4 regions of the Brevibacillus sp. FSL K6-0770 genome follow, and region 3 is predicted to be linked to each of the others. Evidence: riboswitches for the same ligand, from Rfam matches in the RefSeq annotation. Region 3 holds a riboswitch; each other region holds the start of a gene.
The links. A riboswitch is a leader RNA that binds a small molecule or an ion and turns the genes downstream of it on or off. The one in region 3 is predicted to bind cobalamin.

Region 1: it holds a riboswitch for cobalamin, as region 3 does, so the genes downstream of both, NST23_RS23685 (energy-coupling factor ABC transporter permease) here and metE (5-methyltetrahydropteroyltriglutamate--homocysteine S-methyltransferase) in region 3, are expected to answer to the same signal.
Region 2: it holds a riboswitch for cobalamin, as region 3 does, so the genes downstream of both, NST23_RS09910 (ABC transporter substrate-binding protein) here and metE (5-methyltetrahydropteroyltriglutamate--homocysteine S-methyltransferase) in region 3, are expected to answer to the same signal.
Region 4: it holds a riboswitch for cobalamin, as region 3 does, so the genes downstream of both, NST23_RS18215 (ABC transporter substrate-binding protein) here and metE (5-methyltetrahydropteroyltriglutamate--homocysteine S-methyltransferase) in region 3, are expected to answer to the same signal.

The regions. Positions count from the first base shown of each region.
Region 1 covers NZ_JBBOBQ010000001.1:4,976,868-4,981,635, forward strand. The annotation lists gene cbiQ (cobalt ECF transporter T component CbiQ) at 1-661, opposite strand, end outside; gene NST23_RS23680 (energy-coupling factor ABC transporter substrate-binding protein) at 658-942, opposite strand; gene NST23_RS23685 (energy-coupling factor ABC transporter permease) at 939-1,703, opposite strand; cobalamin riboswitch at 1,852-2,047, opposite strand; gene NST23_RS23690 (quinone-dependent dihydroorotate dehydrogenase) at 2,199-3,290, opposite strand; gene NST23_RS23695 (GerAB/ArcD/ProY family transporter) at 3,438-4,538, shown strand; gene NST23_RS23700 (spore germination protein) at 4,528-4,768, shown strand, end outside.
Region 2 covers NZ_JBBOBQ010000001.1:2,034,416-2,039,183, reverse strand. The annotation lists gene NST23_RS09915 (FecCD family ABC transporter permease) at 1-267, opposite strand, end outside; gene NST23_RS09910 (ABC transporter substrate-binding protein) at 315-1,352, opposite strand; cobalamin riboswitch at 1,651-1,860, opposite strand; gene NST23_RS09905 (M24 family metallopeptidase) at 1,878-2,969, opposite strand; gene NST23_RS09900 (ABC transporter permease) at 3,155-4,048, opposite strand; gene NST23_RS09895 (ABC transporter permease) at 4,067-4,768, opposite strand, start outside.
Region 3 covers NZ_JBBOBQ010000001.1:2,788,563-2,793,330, reverse strand. The annotation lists gene metE (5-methyltetrahydropteroyltriglutamate--homocysteine S-methyltransferase) at 1-1,268, opposite strand, end outside; cobalamin riboswitch at 1,409-1,609, opposite strand; gene brnQ (branched-chain amino acid transport system II carrier protein) at 1,768-3,120, opposite strand; gene nrdF (class 1b ribonucleoside-diphosphate reductase subunit beta) at 3,549-4,502, opposite strand; gene nrdE (class 1b ribonucleoside-diphosphate reductase subunit alpha) at 4,552-4,768, opposite strand, start outside.
Region 4 covers NZ_JBBOBQ010000001.1:3,866,815-3,871,582, reverse strand. The annotation lists gene NST23_RS18235 (MerR family transcriptional regulator) at 88-846, shown strand; gene NST23_RS18230 (helix-turn-helix domain-containing protein) at 991-1,548, shown strand; gene NST23_RS18225 (YbaK/EbsC family protein) at 1,608-2,093, shown strand; gene NST23_RS18220 (MBL fold metallo-hydrolase) at 2,192-3,139, shown strand; cobalamin riboswitch at 3,282-3,423, shown strand; gene NST23_RS18215 (ABC transporter substrate-binding protein) at 3,572-4,555, shown strand; gene NST23_RS18210 (FecCD family ABC transporter permease) at 4,557-4,768, shown strand, end outside.

The DNA of each region.
Region 1 (4,768 bases), 2.2 Mb from region 3:
CCATCCCTTTGTACAACGCATCGTATTTGCGCATCGCCCTGACGAACAGCTGGGCAGCCAGACCGCCGATGTCGCGCATCGTCGCGCGAAATCCCCGGTGCCCGCCACGCGAGCGCTGAGCAATCCACAACTGATGGGAGACGCCGAGCAACACGAAAATAAAGCGGTACATAATCATCAGCAAATCCGTAACGATGACCGGAAGCCGCAGCTTGCGCAACACCTGCAAAATCTCGGCAAACGGCACCGTAAACAAAATAAAGGAAAAGCAGGCAAGGCTGGCCATCGTTCGCCAAAACAGCACCCACACCTTGCTGATGGCGCTCATTGGAACGTATATCAAATAAGGGCCGACATGCCACGCCACTGCCATCTGAGTCACAGGAGCTGTCTCCGCCCTTGTCGCTTCCAGCAGAAGTGCAGGCAAACCCAAAACAAAGAACGAGAGAGACAAAAGAAGAAATCCGAAATAGAAACGGACGGGAATACGGGCATATCCGATCACCCATACTCCCATCCAAATGCAAATCGCCATTTGCAACCACTCATGTCCTGTCAAAACGAGCAAAATCAACGCGCTCGCAAACAGAAGCTTGTGTTCCGGCGGCAAAAATCTCAGACGGTTTTGATACGAAAGAGAGTCAAGCTGCTGCCAGTTCATTTTTTGTTTTTATCCAGCCGACCTTTGTACAAGCCCATCGCATAGCCGACAATGCCCGCTCCCAATGCCGCTTGCACGGCAAACAGCAAGCTCTCCGTCTCGCCTCCTGGCGGTTCAAGCAGCGGCTGGAACCACGGCTCGTACGCAGGGGCAATCTCCTTGATCGCTTCCTCTGCCGCTCCGTCCGCTCCGCCGAACTCCGAGTCCTGCACCAAAAGCAACGGCACGATCGCAAGCACGACGACACCCAGGAGCAGCAGCCAGTTCATTCCTTTTTTCACAGCGATTCCTCCCGTTTCAGCAAGCGCAGCTCCGCCAGCTCTTTTGCATTGTAAGATTGAAGCCAGTTCCAGACGAGCACGGTCAGAAGCCCCTCGCTGATCGCCAACGGAATTTGTGTGATGGCAAAAATGCCAGCGAACTTGGCGAAAGAAGCCAATACCCCGCCAGACTCAGCCGGAAAAGCCAGCGCCAACTGAACAGATGTCACTACATAAGTCGCCAGGTCAGCAAGAGCTGCCGCAGCGAAGACAGCCAAACGTTGTCCTCCGTTGGCACGGACAATCAGGCGGTACACCCCGTAAGCCACCATCGGCCCGACAACCGCCATCGAAACAGCGTTGGCGCCAAGCGTGGTCAATCCGCCATGCGCCAACAGCAAGGCTTGGAACAACAGCACCAGACTGCCCAGCACAGACATCACCCACGGGCCGAACATGATCGCCCCAAGTCCTGTTCCGGTAGGATGGGAGCTGCTTCCCGTCACCGAAGGAATTTTCAAAGCAGACAGCACGAAAGCAAAGGCACCTGATACGCCAATAAGCAGCTTCATTTGCGGGTGTTCTTTGACGATTTTGTTTAACGAACGAATGCCAAGAATGAAGAACGGAATAAATACTACCCACCAGAACAACGCCCACGACAGCGGCAAATACCCTTCCATAATGTGCATCGCGTAAGAAGTTTGCGGTTCATTTACGAGAAAGTAAAGAACAAAGCCCGCAATCAATAAACAGGTCGAGACAAAGCGTGATCGATTCAAGGCAACTTCTCCTCCTTTGCTGTTCTTTTTACCGTTTTTTCCAATCAAAAAAGCCCCATCCGATAGCAGACGAGGTATGCGCACAAAACAATAGACATGAACTTCTGTCCAATTGCTCCGTATTCACCGCTCCTTTCCGCGAAGGTCTCCAGGGTGTGGCAAGTAGGTAGGTCTCCTGGCTTTCAGATCGATGCGCTCTTTGTCCTTCCCCATATGAATATGAGTGGAACTTCATCAAAGAGAACTCCCTGATTACAGTGGCGGGACCGCTCGGGACTTTCACCCGATTCCCTGTTACCCTTCGTGCTCATGCACACAAAGGCACCTATTGCCGACAATATCCAATTGTTTGACAGTTCTTGCTTGTCCTACATTATTATACTCAATCGCCCAATCCAGCGTAAAGCTTATTATCAAAAGGCTCCTGCAACCGATGACCTTTTGGCGAATGTCATTGACTGCAAGAGCCTTGTTTTTGGTTCTACGTTTTTGATTCTACGCTTTCGCGTCCACGCCAACCGCTTCGCTGATGTGGGAAAAACCGTCCCGCTGCATCAGCTTGAGCAATTGCTTGTTGATCTGCTTCGAAATGCCAGGCCCTTGATAAATCATGCCAGTATAAACCTGAACCAGGCTGGCGCCTGCGCGTATTTTCTGATAGGCGTCTTCTCCGGTAAAAATGCCTCCGACACCGATAATCGGCACTTTGCCTCCGACTTCCTGATAAATCTCTTTCACCCACGCTGTCGATCGCTCTGTCAGCGGCTTTCCGCTCAAACCGCCCGCTTCCTCGGCGTACCGATGCCCTTGAACAGCTTCCCGCGACAGTGTCGTATTGGTGGCAATAATCCCGGAAATGCCTTCCGCCACAGCCCCTTGCACAACATCGCGCATATGCTCGTCAGACATGTCTGGAGCTACTTTGAGCAAAATCGGTTTTTTCTGAATGCCGCGCGCTTCCAGCTCAGCCGCTTTCTCGCGTATCGCCCGCACCAGCTGGCGCATGCTTTCTGTCTCCTGCAAGTCGCGCAAATTCGGCGTGTTCGGCGAGCTGATGTTAATGACGAAATAATGGCCGTACGCATAAAGCATGTCCAGACACTTGATATAGTCAGAAGCCGCTTCCTCATTAGGAGTGACTTTGTTTTTGCCAATATTGATCCCGATCGGAACATCGGAATAAGCGTAATCTACCAGATGCTGCGAAGCCAAATACGCACCGTGGTTGTTGAAGCCCATTCGGTTGATCACTGCTTCGTGTTCAGGCAAACGGAACAAGCGGGGCCTCGGATTGCCAGGCTGTCCCTGCGGCGTCAAAGTCCCGATTTCCACAAAGCCGAACCCGAGCGCACCGAGCGCATGATACACTTCGGCATTTTTGTCAAAACCGGCGGCGAGTCCTACCGGATTGGGAAAAGTCATTCCCCACAGCTTTGTCGCCAGACGCTCGTCCTTCAACTGGAACATCATTCTGAGCAAGCTTTTTCCCGGAGCAGAATCTTCCATCAGCTTCAAGGCACCAACCGTTTTTTCATGAATCTCTTCCGTATCCATCTGGAACAGATATTTTCTTATGAGCTTATACATCCCGGCTGCACTCCTTACTCCATTTTTACCTCATTGTAGAATACCACACTTTGTTTCTCGTGGGCTAACCTTTATACGCGATACATATTTCCAGTCGAGCAGACAAACTATAACAAAACCAGCGATTTAAAAGGGGACGTATGTTTCATGAAAGCAGACGGAAAAATCGGGATTGGCCAAGCGATCATGGTCATGATGCTCTCAATCGGAATAACCAACCATGTTACCCTTATTCCTCTGCTGCTCAGCAAAGCTGGGCGCGATGCCTGGCTGAGCGTCATTATTGGCGCCATCCCCTTTGCCGTTTGGGCATACGCCCTGTTTTTCATCAATAGACGGATCAAGCAGATGTCGCTGTCCCAGTGGCTTCTTTTGCGATCAGGAAAAACCGTCCGGCATCTGCTCCTCGCCCCGATCATCCTTTGCCTGTACTTGATGGCCCTCGTCAATTTAATCGATACGCAAACATGGACTACCGTCAACTATTTGCCGCAGACACCGGAATGGGTGACAGCGCTTGCCCTGATCATTTTGTGCGTGTTCGCCTCTTACGGCGGCATAGCCTCTGTCGGCATTACTTCCGGCATCCTGCTGCCTGCCGTTTCGTTATTGGGCATGTTCGTCGCGTTTGGCAACATTCCCAAAAAAGATTATACCCAGCTTTTGCCGCTGTTCCAAAACGGGCTTATGCCCACCCTGCACGCCATGGTGTTTGTAGGAGGAGGATTTACCGAGCTGTTCCTGTTGCTTTTGCTGCAACACCACATTCGCAAACCGCTTCGCGCCGTCCACTATATCGTCATGATCGCGATCGTCCTGATACTGACCCTCAGTCCGCTTACAGGAGCCATTGCCGAGTTCGGGCCTGTGGAATCGACGCGCCAGCGGTTTCCCGCCTTTGAGCAATGGCGGCTTTTGACGATCGGCAAAGACATCGAGAACATGGAGTTTTTCTCGATTTTTCAGTGGCTGTCCGGGTCGTTTATCCGCATTACGCTTTGCTTGCTGCTGCTCGGGGAGCTGCTCGTCCTGCGCACGAAAAAGCAAAGAAAATACGTCATGTTCGTCCTTGGCGCCAGCATGATCGCCCTGACCAGTCTTCCTTACAGCGACATGCAATTCGTGACGTTTCTCTCGAAGATTTACTATCCTTTTTACTTGCTGGTTATGGTAGTCGTCACACTCATCTTGTTCCTGCTGTCGCTGCGAAAACCAACCAGATTGGAGGATGTGAGCCATGACCCTTGAAGAGGAGCTGCGTGATAGATTTGCGCATTGTGCTGATGTCGTCTTCCTGCGGGCTGTCACCCCGAACGATCAGTCTGTGCTCATGCTGTACTGCGAAGGTTTGGCGGACGTACGGCATTTGCAGGAGACGGCTTTGCCTCAATTGGAGCACTGCGTAAATTCTGGCGATCTGCGCTCGCTTCCGCTCGTCCCTTTGTTCACCAATCCGGAGCTGTGGACTGAACGGCTCT
Region 2 (4,768 bases), 750 kb from region 3:
GCGAACGAGAGACTGAATCGCAACCCCCACAACAGATAGACCAGCCCCGACAACTGCCCCCAACAGGACACGGGGAAACCGAATATCCCAGATAATTGTCTGCTCTCCTTTTGACCAATCCACTTCGATCCACTGGTTGGTCAGCGGAAGATTCGATAAGGCAATTTTCCATACTGTCGCTGGTTTGATTTCCACCGAGCCGAGTGTTACCGCAAACGTAATCGAGACGAGCAACCCGATCAGCAGGGCAACGATGATGAAGGGCATCTTGATCTTATGCAGGGCCGTTCCCTCCTTAATTAAGCAGCCGTTCTTTATTTGAATTTATCCGGGTACAGTCCTTCGCCGAGGATTTTCAGCGCGATCGGTGCGCGTACCCCTTCGGAAGCTGCGGACAGTGGCAATACAATCAAACGTTTGTTTTGAATCGCTGGCAAGTCAGCCAGTTCCTTTTTGGCGAGCAAAAACTCTTTCTTCTGATCAATCGTTTTGTCGCCGTAATCCACGACAACGATAACGTCAGGCTTGCGGTTCACGACTTCTTCCCAGCTCACGGTTGCCCAGCCTTTTTGAATGTCGTCAAACACGTTTTTGCCGCCCGCCGCCTTGATCAGGGCAGTCATGTAGTTGTTTGCAGCTGTGAACGGCTGATCTTCTCCGCTATCGTACACAAACACGCTGAGCGGCTTGTCCACGGTACCGATTTTGCTTGTCGTTTGTTCCATTTCCGCTTTCATTTTGCCAATCAGTTCGTTCGCCTTGTCTTCCACGCGGAAAATGCGGCCGATGTTTGCAATGTCAGCGAATACGTCGTCAATAGTCGGGCCCGGCTTGTTGGAAGACTCTTGCAGGTACGATTTGACCCCTGCTTTCTCCAACTCCTCCATCGAGCCTACACCTTTATCGCCAAAGGCGCTTTTCCAGCCTGCATACACAAAGTCAGGGTTGGCAGCCATCAGCACTTCTTTCGTCGGGTACTTGTCGGACAGCACAGGCACTTTGTCGTAGTCAGCTTTCAACTCAGGCAAAATTTGATCGTCCAAATACGCAGTCCCGGCCATTTTGTCAGCCAGACCGAGAGCGAGCATAATTTCCGTCACGTGCTGGTTCATGGTGACAGCGCGTTTTGGTGCTTCCGGATAAGTCATTTCGATGCCGTTGTTGACGATTGTCACTGGCTTGTTTTCGCCAGCGGCAGGCTGGGCAGCTTGCTCCGAGCCTGGCTTGGTAGCAGCTTGTTCAGGAGCTGCCGGTGTTGCGGAACCACACGCAGACATGAGCAGCATGATTGCAGTCACAGACGCGAACCAAAATCCTTGCAAGGCTTTCTTTTTCTTAGGTGTTTTATTCATTTGTTTTGTTACCCTCTCTTCTTTTCATGTTCTCTGTACGATGAAAACAATCGTTATGCAAATCGTAATTGTTACGAATTACATCTACACTATACGGAAAGCCGCTCCGTTTGGCAATACAGGAAATGGCATCCCCCCTCTCCACGTGTTGCTGCCACGATGATACCCATAGAAAAAAGCACCCCCCAGTTTTCCAATCGGGAGGTGCTCGACATACGCAGACATATCTATAGATCCAGCGTTTGTGGAGCGCCTTTTCTAAAGATTGCTTCTACATCTGTCCCATCCTCGTGGGTCGATTGCAAATGATCTCATGGCAGGTCTCCTGGCTCACGAATCAACATGCCTAGTTCCCTTCCCATTTTTCGTCTCGCGAAAAACAGTGGTTGCTGCGTACTAGGCACTCCTCGTTTACAGTGGCGGGACCGCGCCGGATTTTCACCGGACTTCCCTATTAAGCTGGCGGAACCAAACGATTCCAGCCAGCACCATCAGATTCATATGAAATTGTGTGTTTCGTGATCGTTAGCCAATCACAGTCAATTGTTTCGGGAACTTGCTCAATACTTCCACGCCTGATTCGGTTACGAGCACATCGTCTTCAATGCGCACGCCGCCTACTCCCGGTACGTAAACGCCTGGCTCGATGGTGAACACCATGCCCGGGCGAAGCGTTTCCTGATTTTGACCATGTACGGACGGATATTCGTGCACATCCATGCCCAAACCGTGTCCCAGTCGGTGCATGAAGTATTCGCCATAGCCTCGCGCGGCAATCAAGTCGCGAGCGGTCTTGTCGAGATGGGCAAAAGTCACGCCTGGACGAACCTCTGCAATCGCCGCCTCATTCGCCGCAAGCACTGTCTCGTAAATCTCGCGCAGTTGTTCGCTGACTTCCCCGACGGCAAACGTGCGGGTAATATCCGAAACGTAACCATCAGCTGCTACGCCGATGTCAAACAGCAGCAAATCGCCTTCCTGCACCTGGCGCGACCCTGGCGTTCCATGCGGCAATGCCGATTTTTCGCCTGCCAGTACCATCGTGGAAAAGGATGGGCCATCTGCTCCCAGACGCTTCATCTGAAATTCCAGTTCCGCGACAATCTCCATTTCGGTCTGACCGACTTTGAATTTTTTCAACGTCTCGCCAAGCGTATCTTCGATCAGTTGAACCGCATTTTTCAAACGGGCAACTTCATCTGCCGATTTGATCAGGCGCATTTCACGAAGCGGTTCTTCCACATCGGTGTAGCTCTGCGCACCGACGACTTGTCCCATGGCTTCGAAGCGTTCTACCGTCATGTGGCTTTTCTCGATGCCCAGCTTGGACAAGCCCGCTGGCAACGCCTGCTTGAGAATCTCGTACGGATTGTCCGTATCCGTATGTGTAAGAATCGTCTGAACAAACGATGCTGCCACCGCCGCTTCCCGATCAAGGGCAGGCACAATCAGCGAAGGCTCGCCTTGGGCCGGAATGATCAGCCCCATAAAACGCTCGTGCGGATCAGTAAAAAACCCGGTCAAATAGTAAACATGCTTGGGAGAAGTGATCAATACCGCGTCTAACTCATGGTTTGCCAAAAAATCGTGCAGCTTCGAAATACGCTCCTGGAACAACTGCGTCACCTTCTCTTTCGACAATATTCTACCCCTGAGAATACCATTTTCCTGCCTAAAAAAGAAGAGAGAAGCGGAAAATTCTCTCATGAATCCTCCAGCATATGCCCAAAGAAAATAAGCCAGCAGACGCGAAAAAAGGGGCAGCCTGGACGCTTGTGTCCCTACTGCCCTTCGCACTACAACTAATTTTTCATCCGTGGATCAAGCGCATCCCGCAAGCCGTCGCCAATCAGGTTGAAGCCAAGTACGGTCAACATGATCGACAGTCCGGGAAAAATAACCGTCCACGGCGCTTTTTGAATGTATTGACGGGAATCGGAAAGCATTTTCCCCCACTCAGGCTCCGGTGGCTGCGCACCGAGTCCAAGGAAGCCGAGTGCCGCCGCTTCAATGATCGCAGTAGCAATCCCCATCGTCCCTGTCACGATGATCGGAGCCAGGCTGTTCGGCAAAATGTGCTGCATAATGATCCGGGAATCTTTCATTCCGATCGCGCGCGCCGCCATGACGAACTCTTCTTCCTTCAAGCTGAGAACCCGCGAGCGAACCAGACGTCCAAAAGTCGGAATGTTGATAATGGCAATCGCCAACAGCGCGTTTTGCAAAGACGGCCCCAAAATCGCGACAATCGCAATCGCCAACAAAATGCTTGGGAACGCCAGCATAATATCAAAAATGCGGGAGATCAGCGTGTCAATCCATTTGCCGTAAAATCCGGCGAGCAAGCCGAGAATCGTTCCGGCGACGACCGAGCCGATGACGGAAAAGGTGCCTACCCACAAGGAAATGCGCGCCCCGTACACGACGCGGCTGAACACGTCCCGCCCGTTGTAATCCGTTCCAAACCAGTGCTCCCCCGATGGCGGCTTGTTTTTCATGACCAGCTCGCCTTCATCATAAGGATACGGCGCGATCATCGGAGCAAACACAGCGACCGCCACGAAAAACAGGATAATCGCCAATCCGACCATCGCCAGCTTGTTCTTGCGCAGCGCTCTCCACGCTTCCCGCCAAGGAGAGACTACTTCTTCATCCTTTACTTTCCAGGTCACAGTCTGTACGTGAGTTTCTGCCATATCTCCTTTGTCCCTCCTCTAGCGGTATTTAATGCGCGGGTCAATGTAAGCATACAGAAGGTCGACCAAGAGATTGATCAGTACGAAAATCGTAGCGATCACCAAGATGCCGGACTGGATCACCGGATAATCCCGGTTTCCGATGGCTGTGAAAATGTAGCGGCCGACGCCGGGCCAGCCAAAAATCGTTTCGGTCAGCACCGCTCCCCCCAGGAGCAAGCCTGTTTGCAGACCAATCACCGTCAACACTGGAATCATCGCATTTTTCAATGCATGCTTGTACACGACCCAGAACTGCGCCAAGCCTTTTGCCCGGGCTGTTCTGACGTAATCCGCACGCATCACTTCCAGCATGCTCGATCGGGTAATCCGGGCGATAATCGCCATCGGAATCGTTCCGAGAGCCACTCCGGGCAGGATCAAATGCTTGACCACTTCCCACAGCTGATCCCACTGTCCAGCCATAATCGTGTCCAGTATATAGAACTGCGTAATGGCCTCTACAGGATTACGCGAATTGTCGCGACCAACGGATGGCAGCCATTTCAGTTCTTGCGCAAAGAACCATTGCTCCATCAAACCTAGCCAAAAGATTGGCATTGAGACACCGATCAAGGCGATCAACATCGCACAGTAGTCAAACCAGGAGTTTTGCTTCCACGCAGACAAAATTCCTGCGTTCACTCCGATAATCACAGCGAAAAGCATGCTGACGATCGT
Region 3 (4,768 bases):
GCGGCTTGCTGGATATCGCGGCGCTCGTGGAACGGCACGTCGCGTTTGGCTTCTGTCGTCTCCAGCGCTTTTCGAGCCTGCTGTACTTTCTCCCGGTTTCTCGCCGGAGACTCGGCCAGGCGGAGCAAGTCCTTTTCGTTCTGGGCAATTTCCTTCGATATAACATACTTTCCAAATCGGAATCCTTGGACTAAAAGCTGCACTTCTCCCAATTTTTCGTCCGCAAAGGCTAATGCCGCTTGAACTTCCCCAGGCAAATCGGTTTCTGCTTCAACAGTGACGGGAACATGCAACAGGCTGCTCGATGGCTGTAGCCAAATTCGGTCCGGGTCGACCACATTGCTGATCGTCTTGACCAGCTCCCACTTTTCCTCCAGGGCCGAGCGCCAAATGTTGCGGCCATCGACGATTCCTGCGCCGAGCACTTTTTCCTGCGGGAAGCCATGTGCCGTCAGGTTGGCCAAATTCGCTTTTCCTCCGTGGACAAAGTCCAGGCCCAAGCCTTCCACTGGCAGCGCGATCAGTTCCTCGTACCAATCCACCGCTTCGAAATACGTCTGAACCATCAGCTTGAGGTGTGGCAGCGCCTGACTGAACTGTTCGTACACCCGGCGAATGAGCGCTCTGTCCTGCTCGGAAATATCTTGGACGAAAGCCGGCTCATCGATTTGCACCCATTCCACGCCATGCAGTTCGAGTTCACGAAGCACGTCCACGTAAAGCGGCACGATCTGATCGACAACGCGTTCGAACTCGTCCTTCGCATATCCTTTCGCCAGCTTGACAAACGTGTACGGCCCGACAATCACCGGCTTCCCGACGATGCCCAGCTGATCCCTGGCCTCCAGGTACGCTTTCAGCGGCCTGTTCTCTGCCAGCACTGGCGGGCGTTCGCCAAACTCAGGAACGATGTAGTGATAGTTCGTATTGAACCACTTGGTCATTTCGCTTGCGACAGCTTCTTTGTTGCCGCGCGCCATGGCGAAGTACGTATCGAGCGGTACCGGGCCGCCATCATAGGCAAAACGCTTCGGAACGAGTCCGAACATGACAGCCATGTCCAGCATGTGATCGTAGTAAGTAAAGTCGTTGACGGGAATCCACTCGATGCCTTTGTCTTTTTGCTTGATCAGATGCTGCTGGCGGATTTGCTCCATTTGCGCAAGGAACGCTGACTCTTCCAATTTGCCTGCCCAAAAGGACTCCAATGCTTTTTTCCACTCCCGGTCTTTGCCGATTCGCGGATATCCCAGGTTGCTGCTTTTCATGAGCTTTCTCTCCCATCCATTGAAGGTATTTGTAAAGCCAATCAAAAAAGGCATTTCCAACGGTCAAAAAGAACGTTAGAAATGCCAAATAAGCACTGAGATCACAGCATCCTAACACCTCCCTATCTCCCGTAGGTTAAGCAGTGTTGTCGAAACAGGCAGGTCTCCTGACTTGAGGATCACGATCTGCACAACGCCTTCCCAGTCCGTCTCGACCAGTGGCTTATCGCTGTGCAAACTCCCCTCATACAGTGGCGGGACCGTGTCGGATTCTCACCGACTTCCCTTTTCATCCTTGCGCCGATTTTCGCGGCCAAGGAACCTGTTCCCACTCATATGAAATTGTCGGTATGAGTGCATGTGCTCTCGCATCTAGCAAAAGAGCACCTTTCTCCTTACAGTAACACGTAAACCAGTTTTTGTCATGCTAAACTATTTCCACTCACCAAAATTATTTCAAAGTTCAGCCTGATTGCCTCTACTCTGCCAGCTTTCCGGTTTACTGCTTGGTCAGTCGCAGCTCCTGTGCCCGCAGAGAAGGTTTGCGAATCATGTAAATAGTGTAGCCGATCACAGCGCCTGCAACAGCGGGCAGCATCCAGCCAAGCCCGATCGTATACATCGGCAAGTAGCGAGTAAAGAAGTCGTTGATGACGGGAAGCTGGGCACCTGCCGCGTTCAGTCCGTCAAACAGGCTGATCAGAAAAGTAGCGAGCAAGCTTCCCTGATACACCTCTGGTCGTCCGCCAAATCCTTTGTGCATAAACGTTAAAAAGACGAGGGAAATCGCAATCGGGTACATGGTCATCAAGATCGGAACCGACACTTTGATCAGCGCCGTCAAGCCGATATTGGCGACGAGTGTACTGAACACAGCCAGAATGACGGCAAACTTTTTATACGAGATCGCCGGAAACAGCGAATGGAAAAACGAAGAGCACGCTGTAATGAGGCCGACGCTGGTGGTCAGGCATGCGATCGTAATCATGAGGCCAAGCAAAACGGCGCCGTAAGAGCCGAAGTAGTAATTGGACACCTTGGCCAAAATTTGCGCCCCGTTTTCCAGATGACCAAGCTTCTCCACACTGGAAGCACCCATATAGGCAAGCACCGTGTAGAAGAACGCCAGAAGTGCGCCCGCGATCATCGTTGCTTTTGCGCACGTGAGCAAAATTTGCTTTTTCGCCGTAATGCCTCTTTGCTTGATCGCATTCACGATGATGATTCCAAACACAAATGCCCCCAAAGCGTCCAAGGTTAAATAGCCGTCCTGAAAGCCTTTGTAAAACGCTTTGGACTGATAATCCGTCACAGGTGCTTGCAGCGCGCCAATCGGGAACAAAATCGCCGTCAACACAATCACTCCGATAAAAGTCAGCTTGATCGGTGTCAAGACTTTTCCGACTACATTGATAATTTTCCCAGGATTGAGAGATAACAGGCAAGCGAGTGTAAAGAACAAGACGGTGAAGACGATCAGTGGAACCGGACCAGCTTGCTCGGACAAAAATGGCTTGATTCCGATCTCAAACGAGACGTTCCCGGATCGCGGAATAGCGAAAAACGGCCCGATTGCCAAGTAGAGCAAAATCGTAAACACAAGACCAAATACCGGATGCACACGACTCGCCAACGAACGCAAATCATCCATTCCCGAATAAACCAACGCGATAATCGCCAGCAGCGGCAGCCCGACTCCCGTCACCAGGAAGCCCGCATTGGCCGTCCATACGTTCGTTCCAGCCATTTGCCCCAGCATTGGTGGAAAAATCAGATTCCCCGCTCCGAAGAACAGAGCGAACAGCATAAAGCCGATGATGAGGATGAACGAAGAAGAACCTTTTTGATGCATGACACAAACCCTCCTGTAATTCCAAAGCAAAGGTGCTTTTCAGCAACCCTCTGATTAGTGAAAAAATTCACACAATCACTCCGCCCGCTCATGCCCCAACAACCGGGATCAGATCGAGCGGGAATAATTGTCAGATAAATCAGTCGACCAAATCGGTAATCGATGACCAGATCGCTTCTCGCTTGCCACTTCCGCGCTGATCACGATTCTATCTGGACAACCAGAAGTAAAACAGCTCGTTACGTCATTTATTTATAACATAAATATAAATGAAAAGATATTGAAAATAGGCGATTCATTTCCTTCCCATCTATTAAAATATTATTTATCGAGCAAACCTCACGTATATTCTACTGGCGCATTTTCGGATCGGAATCGAAAAAAGACTGCCAATGAGCGGCAGTCTTTTTAAACATACGTTTAACTTTTTACTCAAAGCGGAAATCATCATCTGTCAGCGGCTCGACGTTGAGCGTGCGGACATAGCCATTTCCTTTTTTCGAGAAGAAATCATGCTGCTTCGTATGCGTCCGAATCCCGTTCAAAACGATCGGATTGACTTCTTCCTCCGGGAAGAACGGGTCCAGTCCCAGGTTCATCAACGCTTTGTTCGCGTTGTAACGCACGTAAGCCAGCACTTCGTCCGCCAAGCCAATTTCCGTATATAGAGACACGGTATACGCCTCTTCGTTCTCATGCAGCTCGTGCAGCAACGCGTACAGCTCCTCTTTCACAGCTGTCTGCTCGACGACGCTGAGGCGTTGATACACTTCTTGCGCAAGCACGCCGACGTACAGTCCGTGAATGCTTTCGTCGCGCACAATCAGGTCGATGATCTCGCCACTGCTCGTCATCTTGCCCTGTCCAGCCAAAAAGAGCGGGTAGAAGAAGCCGCTGTAAAACAAATAGCTTTCCAGAAAAACAGAGGCAACCATCGCCATGTACAAGTCTTTCGCTGTCTCGATGCTTTGATAGCGTTGCGAGATCAACGCCGCTTTCTTTTGCAGATGCGGATTGCGCTCCACCCAGGCAAAAATCTCGTCGATTTCTTCGGTGGCAGCCAAAGTCGTGAAAATGCTGCTGTAAGACTTGGCGTGAATTTGCTCCATCATGCCCATGAAAGCCAGGACGGCTTTTCGCTGCAATCCGTCCACATGCTCCATGATTTTCGGCATCCCGACGCCGCCTTGCACCGTATCGAGCAAGGTAAGGCCACCGAGCACTTTTTTATACGTGTCCCGCTCGGTAGCGCTCAGCTCCATCCAGGACATTTTGTCGTCCGACAGCGGAATCTCGTCATCGGTCCAGAACTGCATGATGTTCTGATTCCAAAACGTCATCGTAAAATCGTCGTCCGGCCTGTTCCAATTGACTGCTTTCATAAGGCGTTCCTCTTCTCTATCAACTTGTTCCAATGACCTACATCTGTTGTTAAACGGCGCAGCTAATGCACTCTTCTACCGTCAGATGCTTGGTGCGCGTGTAGTAGAGCGACTTCAAGCCTTTTTTCGCCGCGTAAATATAGTAGCGAGCCAGCTCTCTTGTCGAGATGTTGCTGTTGACGTGCAGCACGGTAGAAATCCCTTGATCCACATGCTCCTGGATTTCGGCAATCAGATCGATGACTTTGAACTGGTCGATCACATAG
Region 4 (4,768 bases), 1.1 Mb from region 3:
TACAATAACATTATTTTCCTGCTGCTACTACTGTTGACTTTGCCGGTGCGTAAATGTGTACGATGAATTTGTCAGGAGGGATACAAGATGGAATATACCGTGCAAAAGCTGGGTCTCCTGGCAGGTGTCAGCACCCGGACATTGCGTTACTACGATGAGATTGACCTTCTCAAGCCGGCGAGAATCAATTCATCCGGGTATCGTATTTACGGGCAGGCAGAAGTGGATCGGTTGCAGCAAATTTTGTTTTACCGCGAGCTTGGTGTCAGCCTGGAGGAGATCAAGGAAATCATGAGTTCTCCCACCTTTGATGCGGAGCGGGCACTGCGGGAGCACCGGGAGAAGCTGTTGGAAAAACGGGCGCAGCTGGATCGGCTGATTGCGAATGTCGATCTGACTTTGGCGCAGCGAGAGGGGACGAAAACAATGACAGACAAACAGAAATTCGAAGGCTTCAAACAGCAGTTGATTCACGACAACGAGCAGCAGTACGGCGAAGAAATCCGGGCCAAGTACGGCGACGAGCGAGTAGAGCGTGCCAATCGGAAAATCAAAGAGATGAGCGAGGAAGAGTATGCGCAAGTCGAGCAATTGAACGAAAAGCTGCACGCGACGCTGAAGCAAGCGTTTGCCAGCGGCGATCCGGGCAGCGAGCTGGCCCAGCAGGCAGCCGATTTGCATCGCCAGTGGCTCAGCTTTTACTGGGACAGCTACAGCAAGGAGGCGCACGCAGGCGTGGCTCAGATGTATGTCGATGATCCGAGATTTACGGCTTACTACGACAAGGAGCAGCCTGGCCTGGCAGCATTCCTGCGCGACGCTGTCGTCATTTACACACAAGCCTAATGACTAGCGAAAAACTTCCCCTGAACCGCGCATGCTTTTGGCGGTTCGGGGGAGTTTTTTGTTTGGGCGCTATTTTTCTTTGTGTTTGTTATGTTATATAATTGTTCATTATCTGATACAAAATGCAAAGAGAGGAGCACTCTGGTGGAATCAATACAGACGATCATTGGAGCAAACTTGGAGACGATTCGCAAAAAGCGGGGCTTGAGCCTCGATAAAGTAGCGGAGCTGACAGGCGTAAGCAAAGGCATGTTGCACCAGATTGAGCGCGGCGATTCCCAGCCGACGGTGACGACCTTGTGGAAAATGGCAACAGGTCTGCAAGTGTCGTTCTCATCGCTGTTGAAGGCGCCGGACAGTGCCGTTTCTTTTGTGTCAATCGCAGACGTGTCGCCCATCATCGAAGACAACGGCTTGTGCCGGGCGTATTTGCAGTTTCCTTTTGATCCGATGACCAAGCTGGAAATGTTTCGCATCGAGCTTGACCCGGGGGCAAGCTACTCGTCGGCTCCACACAATGAAGGCGTCTACGAGTACATTACCGTCAGCGCGGGCGAGTTTTGCCTGAAAATCAAGGACGAGCTGTTTCGCATGTCGGAAGGTGACGGCATCCGTTTTGCCGGAAACGTTCCCCATCAGTACAGCAATGAAGGCGAAAAGCAAGCCGTCATTCAGGTCGTGATGTATTACGCAGAGCCTTAGCTATAACCATACCTGTCGTTCATTTAACGAAAACGTGTAAAAGGAAAGGAGCAAAACTAATGCAGCGATTAAAAGAAAGCGCGCAGAAAGTGCAAGCGAGATTGCAACAATTGGGGTATGACAATCAGGTGGTCGAACTGCCGGACAGCACCCGCACAGCAGCGGAGGCAGCGCAAGCGATCGGATGCGAGGTCGCGCAAATTGCCAAGTCGATCATTTTTCGCCGGAAGACGACGGACAAGCCTGTTCTGGTCGTGGCAAGCGGCACAAACCGGATTGACGAAAAGCTGCTCGCGCAATGGATGCAGGAGAAGCCGGGAAAAGCAGATGCCGATTTTGTGCGCGAAAAAACCGGATTTGTCATCGGCGGTGTCTCGCCCGTCGGACATCTGGAACCGATTGAGACGTGGATTGATGAGGATTTGCTTCGCTTCGAAGTCATCTGGGCGGCTGCCGGGCATCCGAACGCTGTTTTTTCGCTGACGCCAAAGCAACTGGTACAAATGACGAATGGCGAAGTAGCGCGCATCGCTTCCCGCCCGTAACCAGCCAAGAAACGGCAAAGCCCTCTCGAATCCGGGCACGATCAATGGTAAAGTGGAAATATTCACACGATATCAAGTTGGCAGGGGGAGAAAAATCGATGCAACCTACTGAACCGATTTCCTTGGGGCACCGCATCCATCTGATTGACGGCTTTGACATGGGCTGGGCGGAGCGGACGGGAACGTATGTAATAGCAGAGGAACAATTGACGCTTGTCGAGACAGGGCCAAGCCCGTCCGTACCGTACATTGTGGCAGGATTGCACAAGCTCGGCTTTTCGCCGGAGCAAGTCAAATACATCATCGTGACGCACATTCATCTGGATCACGCGGGTGGGGCAGGCTTGTTTTTGCGCGAATGCCCGCAGGCCAAAATCGTGGTGCATCCAAAAGGAGCGCGCCATCTGGTGGACCCGAGTCGCTTGATTGCGGGAGCGAAAGCCGTTTACCAGGACGATTTCAACCGCCTGTTCGATCCGATTGTGGCGATTCCCGAGGAGCGAATCTTGGTGCGAAAAGACGGAGACACCTTGCCGATCGGGCCGAACTGTGTCCTTGAATTTTTGGATTCGCCCGGCCATGCGAACCATCATTTCAGCATTTACGATCCGGTTAGCCGCGGCATGTTCACAGGTGATACAGCGGGCGTTTTTTATCCGCAACTCCAAAAAGACGGATTGCATTTCGTTTTGCCGTCCACGTCTCCAAACCAGTTCGATCCGCAGGCGATGCTTGCGTCTATCGAGCGTTTTCGCAAGCGCGAACTCCAGCGTATCTACTTCGGGCATTTTGGCATGACGGAAGAAGTGGAGGACGTCTATCGGCAAGTGGCAGAGTGGCTTCCCGTATTCGTGGCAGAAGGCGAGGCGGCCGTTTCCGCCGGGCTTGGCACGGAGCAATTGGGGGACAGGCTGTTCGCTCTTGTCAGCCAGCATCTGCAAGCGCGCGGCATTGCCGAGCAGCATGAAGTGATGAACGTCCTGCGACTGGATTTGCAGGTGTGCGCGATGGGAATTATCGATTACTTGCACAAGCGCAAGCAGTAATTTTCGTCGGTTAGGCAAAAGGCTAGTGGCTGCTGCAGGTTGACGGGTAGCCTGGACCTGCGTTTTGCTGCAAAATGACGCATTCTTTTTTTGGCCAAGGAATGCTATGATGGTGGGTGAGTCTTAGCTTGCAGGTACAAACAACTGAATACAGCAAGCAGGTGCCTCGTCTGTCATGGGCGAGGTGAAAAGGGAAGCCGGTGCAAATCCGGCGCGGTCCCGCCACTGTAAAGCGGCTGTCGCAAGCCGCAAGCCAGGAGACCTGCCTGTTTGCATGATGTGCCTGCGCCTTCGCGGAAAGGTTCGGCCCGTTCAGGACTTTTTGGCGTGACCAGATCGTCCTGGCAAGTCGACCCTTTTGTTTCCCGCTGGAAGCGAAGGGGTTTTTCTATGCTAAGAATCAACCAGTTGCCCAGAAAGGAAGTTATACATATGAAACGTTCGTGGAAACTGCTCATGCCCCTGGTCATTGCTGCAAGCTTGGTCGGCTGCACAGGCAATGGCAACACGCAAACAGCCCCTGCTCCAAAGACAGAGGCGCCACAGACAACACCACAGGAAACAACGGCCAAAGCCACTGTCTACCCGCTGACGGTCAAAGATTCGACGGGAAAAGAAGTGACCTTGCAAAAAGAGCCGCAGCGGATTGTCTCCACCTCTCCAGGTGAAACGGAGATTTTGTTCGCACTCGGCCTGAACGACCGGATCGTCGGGGTGTCCGACTACGACGATTATCCGGCAGAAGCTGCCACGAAGCCGAAAGTGGGCGGTGTCGTCAAGCCGAGCGAAGAGGCGATTCTCGCCCAGTCGCCTGATCTGGTCATCGGCGGAATCTCGATGGATGAGCCTGTCGCTGCGAAGCTGAAAACGTTAGGCATGCCTGTTTACGTGACTCACCCGCAAAAAATGGATGAGATATTTGACAACATTTTGGCGATGGGTGTCATTACAAACAGACAGGAGCAGGCGGAAAAAGTAGTCGCAAGCATGAAGCAGGACATCGCGCGCGTGCAGGAAGCGGTCAAAGCGGTGAAGCCGGAAGACAAGAAAAAAGTGTACCTGGAATTTTCGCCGGGCTGGACGGTAGGCAAAGGGGAATTTCTGGATGAGCTGATCTCACTGGCAGGCGCGACAAACATTGCCGCTGATACCCAAGGGTGGAACCCGATCAGCGAAGAAAAGATTTTAAAAAGCGATCCTGACGTCATTTTGTATGCAAAAGGCATTACGGACGACAAGACAGGGAAAAAGCTGGAGGACATCATTGCGAACCGCAACGGTTGGGACAAGATGAAGGCGATCCGCGACAAGCAGATTTTCGGGATGGAGCAAAATTTGCTTTCGCGCCCGGGACCGCGGATTACCCAAGGTTTGATCGAGGTAGCCAAAGCGATTTACCCTGATCTGGTGAAATAAAATGAAGAAGCAGTTGCTTTTATGGGGAGGAGCCAGCAGTCTGATTCTGCTGGCATCGGCGGTAGTCAGCATTTCGATGGGAGCGGCATCGCTTCCGCTTTCGCAAGTATGGCTGATCTTGTTGCATCAGCTCCCCGGCATGTCGGACTTGGTTGCCGTGACATGGCCGGATTCGTCCGAGCAAATCGTGATGAAAGTGCGCTTTCCCCGCGT